Regions from separate parts of the Pseudarthrobacter sp. efr-133-R2A-89 genome, predicted to be linked through region 4. Evidence: riboswitches for the same ligand, from Rfam matches in the RefSeq annotation. Region 4 holds a riboswitch; each other region holds the start of a gene.
The links. Region 4 has a riboswitch for cyclic di-AMP ahead of QRM95_RS19535 (M23 family metallopeptidase). Riboswitches for the same ligand answer to the same signal wherever they lie in the genome.

Region 1: it holds a riboswitch for cyclic di-AMP, as region 4 does, so the genes downstream of both, QRM95_RS08785 (aggregation-promoting factor C-terminal-like domain-containing protein) here and QRM95_RS19535 (M23 family metallopeptidase) in region 4, are expected to answer to the same signal.
Region 2: it holds a riboswitch for cyclic di-AMP, as region 4 does, so the genes downstream of both, QRM95_RS03550 (glycoside hydrolase family 16 protein) here and QRM95_RS19535 (M23 family metallopeptidase) in region 4, are expected to answer to the same signal.
Region 3: it holds a riboswitch for cyclic di-AMP, as region 4 does, so the genes downstream of both, QRM95_RS01955 (C40 family peptidase) here and QRM95_RS19535 (M23 family metallopeptidase) in region 4, are expected to answer to the same signal.

What each region holds. Positions count from the first base shown of each region.
Region 1 covers NZ_JARVSE010000004.1:234,978-237,170, reverse strand. Annotated here, with positions in the region: gene QRM95_RS08790 (glycosyltransferase family 39 protein) at 1-633, shown strand, start outside; cyclic di-AMP (ydaO/yuaA leader) riboswitch at 780-940, shown strand; gene QRM95_RS08785 (aggregation-promoting factor C-terminal-like domain-containing protein) at 946-1,653, shown strand; gene QRM95_RS08780 (glyoxalase superfamily protein) at 1,720-2,121, opposite strand; gene upp (uracil phosphoribosyltransferase) at 2,166-2,193, opposite strand, start outside.
Region 2 covers NZ_JARVSE010000002.1:157,715-159,907, reverse strand. Annotated here, with positions in the region: gene QRM95_RS03555 (glycosyltransferase) at 1-301, opposite strand, end outside; gene QRM95_RS03550 (glycoside hydrolase family 16 protein) at 433-1,428, opposite strand; cyclic di-AMP (ydaO/yuaA leader) riboswitch at 1,540-1,692, opposite strand; gene rpsF (30S ribosomal protein S6) at 2,082-2,193, shown strand, end outside.
Region 3 covers NZ_JARVSE010000001.1:423,790-425,982, reverse strand. Annotated here, with positions in the region: gene QRM95_RS01960 (protein adenylyltransferase SelO) at 1-273, shown strand, start outside; gene QRM95_RS01955 (C40 family peptidase) at 351-1,187, opposite strand; cyclic di-AMP (ydaO/yuaA leader) riboswitch at 1,191-1,360, opposite strand; gene QRM95_RS01950 (coiled-coil domain-containing protein) at 1,617-2,193, shown strand, end outside.
Region 4 covers NZ_JARVSE010000013.1:61,562-63,754, forward strand. Annotated here, with positions in the region: gene QRM95_RS19530 (iron-dependent transcriptional repressor DtxR) at 250-951, shown strand; cyclic di-AMP (ydaO/yuaA leader) riboswitch at 1,062-1,303, shown strand; gene QRM95_RS19535 (M23 family metallopeptidase) at 1,314-2,135, shown strand.

The DNA.
Region 1 (2,193 bases), on a different contig from region 4:
ACGACGACGGCGCTCGCCCTTGCGGCATCGCTCGCCGGACCGCTGGCCTTCTCCATCTCGACGGCGGCGACGGCGCACAGCGGGGCCATTGTCAGTGCCGGGCCGGCGACGTCATTCGGCGGCCCGGGCGGGTTCGGCGGAAACCGGACCGGCGGGTTTGGCACGGGCGGCACGTCGCGGCAGTTCAACGGGCAGGCCGGACAAGGCCAGGGTGCCGGCCAGGGCGGGGCAACCCAGGGCGGTCCGGGTGGCACCGGTGGCCGCGCCGGCGGGATGGGCGGCCTCCTGGGTGCGCCCACGCCGTCGGCCGGGCTGGTGGCCGCATTGAAAGACGGTGCCTCAAACTACACCTGGGCGGCGGCAGTAGTCGGTTCGAACAATGCCGCAGGCTACCAGCTGGCCACGGAGCTGCCGGTGATGGCCGTTGGCGGCTTCAACGGCACCGACCCCTCCCCCACGCTGGAACAGTTCCAGGCGCTGGTCGGCCAAGGCCGGATCCACTACTTCATTGCCGGCGGGACCATGATGTCCAGCAGCGGCTCGGACGCCTCCGTCCGGATTGCGCAGTGGGTGGCGGCCACCTTCCCGTCGCAAAGCATTGGCGGGACCACGGTCTACGATTTAGCGGGATAAACACGACTCCGGAGACCGGGCCGCAGCAAATCGACGCGCCAGAATTCGTGACTTCCGTTACCCAAATGTGACTAATGCGCAATCTTCCTGTACCGTCGATTGGGTGCGGTCCCCGTTCGGGCCGCATATCCCGGGTTGACGCCAAGCTCTGCCGCTTCCCGGATTCCGCTTGAGCAACGGCAGAGGCGGGGGACCCACCGTCCCGGGCAATTATTGCCCTTGGGGTTAAGCCAGCACGTGTTTTTTCCGTGCGGCCGGATGCCCTCATCCGAACCCGACAGCTAACTCCGCAGGTGTGAGAGGCGATCAATCATGTCTAAATCCATGGCAAAACCATGCCTGCAACCCAAGGCAAAACATCGGGCCAAACCCCAGCCCGCCAAAAAGACCACCGTGGGGCGGCGTGTTGCGGTCCTCGCTGCATCATGCGCAGTGCTGGTTGGCGTTGGCGCGGCAGGCCAGGCGACCAACAGCATGACCCAGGCGTCGTCCACCGGGTCAAGCGCTTCCACGTCGGCGGCGGATGCCCAGATGAGCATCGAGAAGAGCGAAATCCGGTCCAACCCGGCCGCGAACCCTGCTCCTTCCGCCATCAGCGTGGCACCGCAGGCCGCGGAGCCGGCCCCCGCACCTGCTCCAGCCGCCCCGCCGGCTGAAGCACCCGCCCCGGCACCGGCCCCCGCACCTGCGCCTGCTCCCGCCGTCGCGGTTAACGATCCCGCGGGCGCCCAGGCCTACGCCGCCAGCCAGCTGTCCTCCTTTGGCTGGGGGCCTGACCAGATGCAGTGCCTGCAGACGCTGTGGACCAAGGAATCCGATTGGACCACCACCGCCACCAACGCCAGCAGCGGTGCGTACGGCATCGTCCAGTCGCTGCCTGCGGAGAAGATGGCCACCTTCGGAGCGGACTACCTGACCAACTACCGCACGCAGATCAACTGGGGCCTGGACTACATCAAGAAGAGCTACGCCTCGCCCTGCGGAGCGTTGAGCTTCCACTTGGCCCACAACTGGTACTAGGCACCACCAGCACCAGGCACAATGCAAACCGCGGGCCGCATCACGTTGATGCGGCCCGCGGCTGCGTTAACCAGCGCCCTGGACGTCGCCCGGGCCGGAGTTCCGCCATGGGATGTACTGGACAGACCACTTATTGCCGTCCGGATCGGCGAAATACAGGAAATGGCCCCACTGCTGCACGTCTACGTCACTGACATCCACGCCGTTGCCCTTGAGCTGGCGGTGGGCAGCTGCGATGTCGCTGACCACCAGCTGCAGGTTGGAGCCGGTGCCGGGCGGAGCGTCGGTAAGCCCTTCGCCGATGCAGATGGAGCAGGCGGAGCCGGGCGGCGTCAGCTGCACGAAGCGGATCGACTCCGAGGGTCGTTCGTCGTAGTCGGCGTTGAAGCCAACCTTGTTGACGTAGAAATCCTTGGCACGGTCAACGTCGGATACAGGGACAAAGACAAGTTCAAGTTTCCAGTCCATCCGCACAGGGTAGCGGCGGGAACCGTTTTGAAAAAGGGTGGAACCTACCCGGCGATGCCGTACAGGCGGTCG
Region 2 (2,193 bases), on a different contig from region 4:
GGGACAGGGTGGCTGCTGCTGCCCGCGCTGACGGGGTGGAGCGCCGGTGTTTTCCCAGGCCGGCAAGGCCGCCGAGGGAGCGGACGAATGCGGCGGGGTCGTTCCGCGGGGCTATCTCGTGGACGGTTTCGCAGCGGGCCCGGACCTCCGGCGGAAGCGGGACGGGGCCGGAAAACGTCAGCAGCGTGACCGCAACATCTGCGGGAAGGTGAAGGATCACTTCGTACGGGATCATGGAGCTTCCATCACCGAGCTGCGGGTCCCGGTTTGGCACGCTTTCGGTCACGTACAGGAGCTTCATTGCAAGAGTGTACTGGATCATACTCGGGTGGCAGGGTTGCTTTGGGCAACTTTGTGGGGAACCGCAGGAAGCCAAAAAGGGCGACGGCGGGAAGTCCCGCCGTCGCCCTTTTCAACGGGCCGTGCGGCCGGCTACTGCCAGGCGCGTACGTAGTCCACCAGAAGCTGGGACTGCGGCCCGTACACCGGGTTCGTTGACGAAGCGCCGACGTTGAGCACGATGTACTGCGGGGCGTTTCCGTCGTCCGTGGGATAGGACTTGACCTTCACGCCGTCGAAGTAGACGTCCGTGGAGTTGGCCATCCGGTGCATGCCGAAGGTGTGGTACTGATTGGCCCAGTCACCGCCGACGGCCCCCTGGTTGTGTGACCCGGAGCTTGAGTGGTAGTTGACGGTCATCTTGCCCTGGAGGACCTCTGCGATGTCGTTCTCGCCGGTTGCGGGCCAGGACTGCCCGGTGGTCCAGAACGCGGGCCAGTTGTAGAGGCCGTTGGCGTTGCCGGGGAACTTGATGCGGGCCTCGACGTACCCGGTGGTGAACTGGTAACCGGTGCCCGCTCCACCCTTCGGGTTCGTGGAGACCAAGGACCCGGAAGACGAGGAGCCAAGGCTGAGGGCGAGGTTGCCGTTGGCCACGGAGACGTTGGCGGGGCTGGTGGACACCTTATTCATGCTTCCGCAGCTGGGGGCGAACCAGCAGTTGGACCACTTTCCGCTGTCCAGGCCTGAACCATTGAACTCGTCGGCGAAGGTCATGGTCCAGTTCCCGGGGACCCCCGCGGGCATCGGCGTTCCGCTGTTGGCCAGCGGTGCCGAGGCGGGCGCCACGGCGATGGGGGACTGCGGGGCAGGAGCCGCGGCGGCGGGCGCCGGAGCGGGTGCCGCGGGAGCCGGGGGAGCGGCGGGAGCCGGAACCTGCTCAGGGGCAGGAGCGGCGGCCGGTGCCGGGGCTGGGGCCGGAGCGGACGACAAGGTGGCGGGCGGGGATTCCTGCTCCTGCACGTCACTGCCGGCCTCGGCGGCGCTGGCTACGCGGGAGATATTTGCCTCTTCATTGCCGTTGGCCAGGCCGAGGCCCAGGGAGGCTGCGCCGAGGATGGCTGCTGCCAGGCCGGCGGCCAAGGGCAAGCGACGGCGGGAATCTTTGGTTGTCAGAAACTGCCGGCGTCCGGCCGGCGTGGTCTCATTTTGATAACGGCGCGCACGTTTGGCGCTCAATTTAGGGGATGCGGGCATGGGGAATTTACCTCTCAACGCCTGCGGAGTTAGCTGTCGGGTTCGAATGCTGCCATCCGGCCGCGCACTGCGGCTTCACCCCGAGGGCAGGCGGAAGCCATACCCGTGACGCTTGGGTCCCCCGCCTCTGCCTTGAAACCTTGGGGATCGCCGGAAGCGGCAGAGTTGGGCGTCTTCCGGGATTGGGGCCGGCTGGGGCGGCCCACCCGAAGACCGTACACGACAATCAACGCGGAATCACAATTGAGTAACGGAAGTACTGTCCTGGGCGTGGCGCGCCGCTGTGTGCCCGAGTTGACGTATAGGGGCGGCCGGCGCACTCACGCGTTTTCCACATACGCGTCCGGTCGGGCTGCCTCTGCCGCATCACGCGGCTAGCCTTGAGTCAAGCGCGAATCGCCTATCAGGTCCAGATGCACTAGGATATTGAAGTCTGTGCTGCGCCCTGCCTCCGTACTGGTGGCAAGGCACTGCGCGGAATCGCAAATGAACCTCCTGTTACGGAAATGCCGTAACCGCTTAGCCCAAAGGAGGTGGGTTCACATATGCGTCCTTACGAATTGATGGTAATCATCGACCCCGAGGTCGAAGAGCGTACCGTTGAGCCGTCGCTTCAGAAGTTCCTGAACGTCATCACCAACGATGGTGGAACCATCG
Region 3 (2,193 bases), on a different contig from region 4:
GTGATGGATTTGGCCGGCTTCGACGCCTGGTCGGAGCGGTGGTTGGCGCTGCAACCCGACGCAGGGCTGATGGACAGCGTCAACCCGGCCTACATTCCACGGAACCACCTGGTGGAGGAAGCCCTCGCCGCCGGCACGGAAGGAGACGTGGCCCCGCTGCACCGCCTGCTTCAGGCCGTCACCGATCCTTTCACCGAGCGCCCCGGGCTGGAACGCTACGTGGAAGGTCCCCCGGCGGGCTTCGGGACCTACACGACCTTTTGCGGGACCTGATCTAACAACAACAGGAGGGTGGCAACCGGAGGCCCGGCCGCCACCCTCCTGTTGGGAGCAGGCTTTGCTGGCGAAGACTAGGCCACGCGGACCACTGAGTAGCCGCTGAGCCAGCTGATGGAGTGAACCTGCGTGGTGTAGCCGTTGACGCCGCCGCTCACAACCTGGCCGTTGCCGGCGTAAACGCCCACGTGGCCCGACGTGATGATGAGGTCGCCGGGTGCCGGGCTCCCGACCACGCTGCCGTACTGGAAGAACTGCGTGGGAGCCAGGTCGCCAACACTCTTGCCGACGGAGCGAAGGGCCTTTTCAACCATGGCGGTGCAGTCCTGGCTCACGCCGATCTGGCTGTAGGCCGAGGCCAGGATGGCAGCGCCGGTCCCGGTCCCGGTGGTGGAGGCCACCGGCGTCGCGGATGCGTAGGACATGTTCATGCCGGTGTTCGCCGGTGCGGTGGCGGCTGCCGCCTGGACGGGGGCCGCCGCCGGCGCCGGGGCAGGTGCTGCCACGTAGCCCGCGCCGGGGATCTGGATCTGGTCACCGGGGTAGATGATGGACCACAATCCGAGGCCGTTGGCAGCCAGGACGTCATTGAGGCTGACTCCGTACGCGGCCGAAATTGCGCCGAGGGTATCCCCGGAAACGACGGTGTGGACGGTTGCTGCCGCGGCTGCCGGAGCAGCTGCAGGAGACGCGGCGGCCTGGACGCTGGCCTGTTCAGTGGTGTCCGCGCCCGTCACGCCCGCGTGGGCCGGGGCGCCGACGCCGAAGGCAATGCCGGACGCGGCGGCAACGGCGAGGGCCGGACGGCCCAACGAACGGGCCTGTGATTTGGCCGTCACGGCAAGTCCCTCGAGCGCAATGGAGTGGGCCGGGGTCGCGCGGTGGCGGGCAGTGCTGAGATTCTTTGACACGATTGATCGCCTCTCCCATGCCTGCGGGGTGAGCTGTCGGGTTCGGGTTGGAGATACCCGGCCGAACACATCTCCGCGGTGGGCGGAGGAGCTGTCCGACTTAACCCCAAGACCTCAAAGGTCGTGGAAACTTGGTTCCCCCGTCCCTGCCAGCATGAAAGCGGTTGAATCCCGGTATCAGCGGCAGGGCTCGGCAAACTGATGGGAGTGTCCCGTTTGGGGAGGGACACCCGAAGACCATAACCCGCCAACCCCACAATTGTCACGTTTCGGTAACATACGAGCTTCCTCTCTCGTATTCAACCAGCGATTGGATGTGTCCTGTCCACCCATGCTGGACTCCGGCCGGTCCGCCGCCGGCGCGAAAGGGTAACAAACCGGGCACGGGCGCCTTTCCGCCCCGGCGTGCCGCCGGTATGCTTCGGGACTATGCCCCTGTTCGTGACCATGCCCAAGTCCCCGCTGTTGGGGGGACTGCTCGCCATCGCAGTGGCAGCGGCCACGGTGCTGCCTGCCTCTGCGGACGAGCCTGCACCTCCCGGTGGATATCCGTCCTGGGCTGACGTGCAGCAGGCACAGTCTTCCGAGGCAGCGAAAGCGGCAGAGATCACCACCATCAATGGGCTGCTGAACGGACTCCAGACCCAGGCTGAAGCCGCCGGTGACACTGCGGTCCGGGCAGCGGCCGACTACGCCGCAGCCGACGCCGAGCTGCAGGCGGCATCGGTGAGGCTGGATTCATTGTCCGCCCAGGCCGTCCGCGCCAATGACGAACTGGCCCGGCACCGCAAGGAAATCGGAGCACTTGCCGTCCAGTCGTACAAGACGGGCGGAACCAATACCGGGTTCTTCGTGGCCCTGGATGCCCTCCAAAACAACAGCGTCCAGGGGCTCAACCTCGTCCAGTTGGTGGGCGACAAGACTGCGGCCCTGGTGGAGAAAGCTGCCGCCGCCGGAAAGGTTGCCGCGTCACTGGCAGACCAGGAAAAAGTGGCCCGCACTGAGC
Region 4 (2,193 bases):
AAAGCTGTGGTCCGGGTGGTGGGTGGCCGGGAGCCGGCCATGGCTGCAGTGCAGACCTCTCCCAATTCTGCCTGAAGCGCGCAGTGTGGCGGGAGCGGGCGGCGCCAATGTCCAGCCAATGAGACGCCGCAGGCGACGGCCTCTATTCGGACTAAATCAAAATAGGCTAAACTCTTCCCCGGACTACGTCGCGGGAAGAGGCGATACGGTGGGACAACGCAAGGTACTGCGCTCGAGGAGCTGAGCTGGATGACGGATCTGATCGACACTACGGAGATGTACCTCAGGACCATCCTGGAGCTTGAGGAAGAGAACATCGTTGCCCTCCGGGCCCGTATCGCCGAACGCCTGCGCCACTCGGGACCCACCGTTTCCCAGACCATCGGCCGGATGGAGCGCGATGGCCTGGTTGTCGTCTCCGGTGACAGGCACCTGGAACTGACCGACACCGGCCGCAAGCGTGCCACTGAGGTCATGCGGAAGCACCGGCTGGCCGAGCGCCTGCTGGCGGACGTGATTGGACTGGACTGGGCCTATGTCCATGACGAAGCCTGCCGCTGGGAACACGTCATGAGCGAACGGGTGGAGCGGCGCATCTACGAGCTGCTGGATCACCCCACGGAGTCGCCCTACGGAAATCCCATCCCCGGCCTTGCCGCCCTGGGCGGCCAGCCCGGGCCCGGGTTCGGAGATGGCGCCATCAGCCTGGTGGAGGCAATGAAGGCCTATGGGCCTGAATCGGCAGTAACCATCAGCCGGCTGGCGGAACCGATCCAGGTGGAGCCGGAACTGCTGACCCAGCTCGACGAGGGCGGTATCCGGCCAGGCGCGTCGGTCTCACTGGAACGCGTCGGTGACTACATTTCGGTACGCGTGGCAGGAATCGAGGGCGCGCTGGAGCTGCCTCCCGAGGTGGCGGCGCACGTTTTCGTCGCCGTGAAGCAGGCCTGACGCCGCCTTTCCATACCCCACCCAAGGGATTCCACGCAAAGATAACGGAATTGTTACCTAGGGCCTGAAGCCCCTATAGTGGAACCCAGCGTTGATACTTAAGCGTTACCTGATCCGGAGCCGAGCTCTGCCAGCGGGCCAGGTGTACGAGTCGTTACTGGCAGAGGCGGGGGAACCACAACCGGCAGCCGGGGGACTGCCTTGGGGTGAAGTCCGTCAGCAGCAAGCCTCTCCAGTGAAGGATTCTTCCGGGAATACCCCTGCGTAGAAGTTTGCCCATGACGGGCCGGGTCTTTGAACTCTCTGACCCGAATCCGACAGCTAACTCCGCAGGCTATTCCAGAGAGGAACCCTTCTTGACCATGCAGACCTCCCGGGGCCGCCGTCGCGCGGCGCGCCCCCCTGAGGCACCCCGGGTTGTCGAAGTAGCCGCCGCGGAGCGCCCCCGCGACCCGCAGCGGGATGCGCGCCGCCGCCGGGGTCCCTTCCGGCAAATCACCGACTTTGCCGCGGCCAGCGGCATCGGCCAAAAGGCCGGCATCGCCCTCGCCGCCACCGGCCTGGTGCTCACGGTGACCATGCCCGCCACCAGCCCCGTCATGGCGACGGATGCGGCCGGGATCGCACCCCAGGCCGCCTCCGCAATCAGCCCCCAGCCCCAGATTTCCGCGGATGTAGGCGCCCAGATCGACTTCAGCCGCTCAGCCGTCGTGACGCAGGCGGACCCCGACGGAAAGCTGAAGCAGCTGCTGAGCGCCCAGTCGGCCGGATCGGTCACCCGCGCGGCTTCCGCCGGGACCCTGGCCGCCCCGCTGGCATCCCTCGTGACCGCGTCCCCCTTCGGCTACCGGGTCAGCCCAATCACCGGCGGCACCGGAGACTTCCACCGTGGACAGGACTTCGTGGCCCAGTGCGGGACGTCCGTCCTGGCGGCCGCAACAGGAACCGTTACCTTCGCCGGCTGGCACCAGTTCGGCGGTGGAAACCGGGTGGTGATCGACCACGGCAACGGCCTGGAGACCACGTACAACCACCTCTCGTCTTTCAACGTCAAGGTGGGCCAAACGGTCTCCCGCGGCGAAGTCGTGGCGCTGAGCGGGACCACCGGCGCGTCCACTGGCTGCCACCTGCACTTCGAAGTCCAGGTCAACGGCGAAGTGGTCGATCCGATGGGCTGGCTGTAACCGTATGATTGCGCACTCTCAGATCGCGGTGACCCGCCGTGACCTGAATGTGACATTG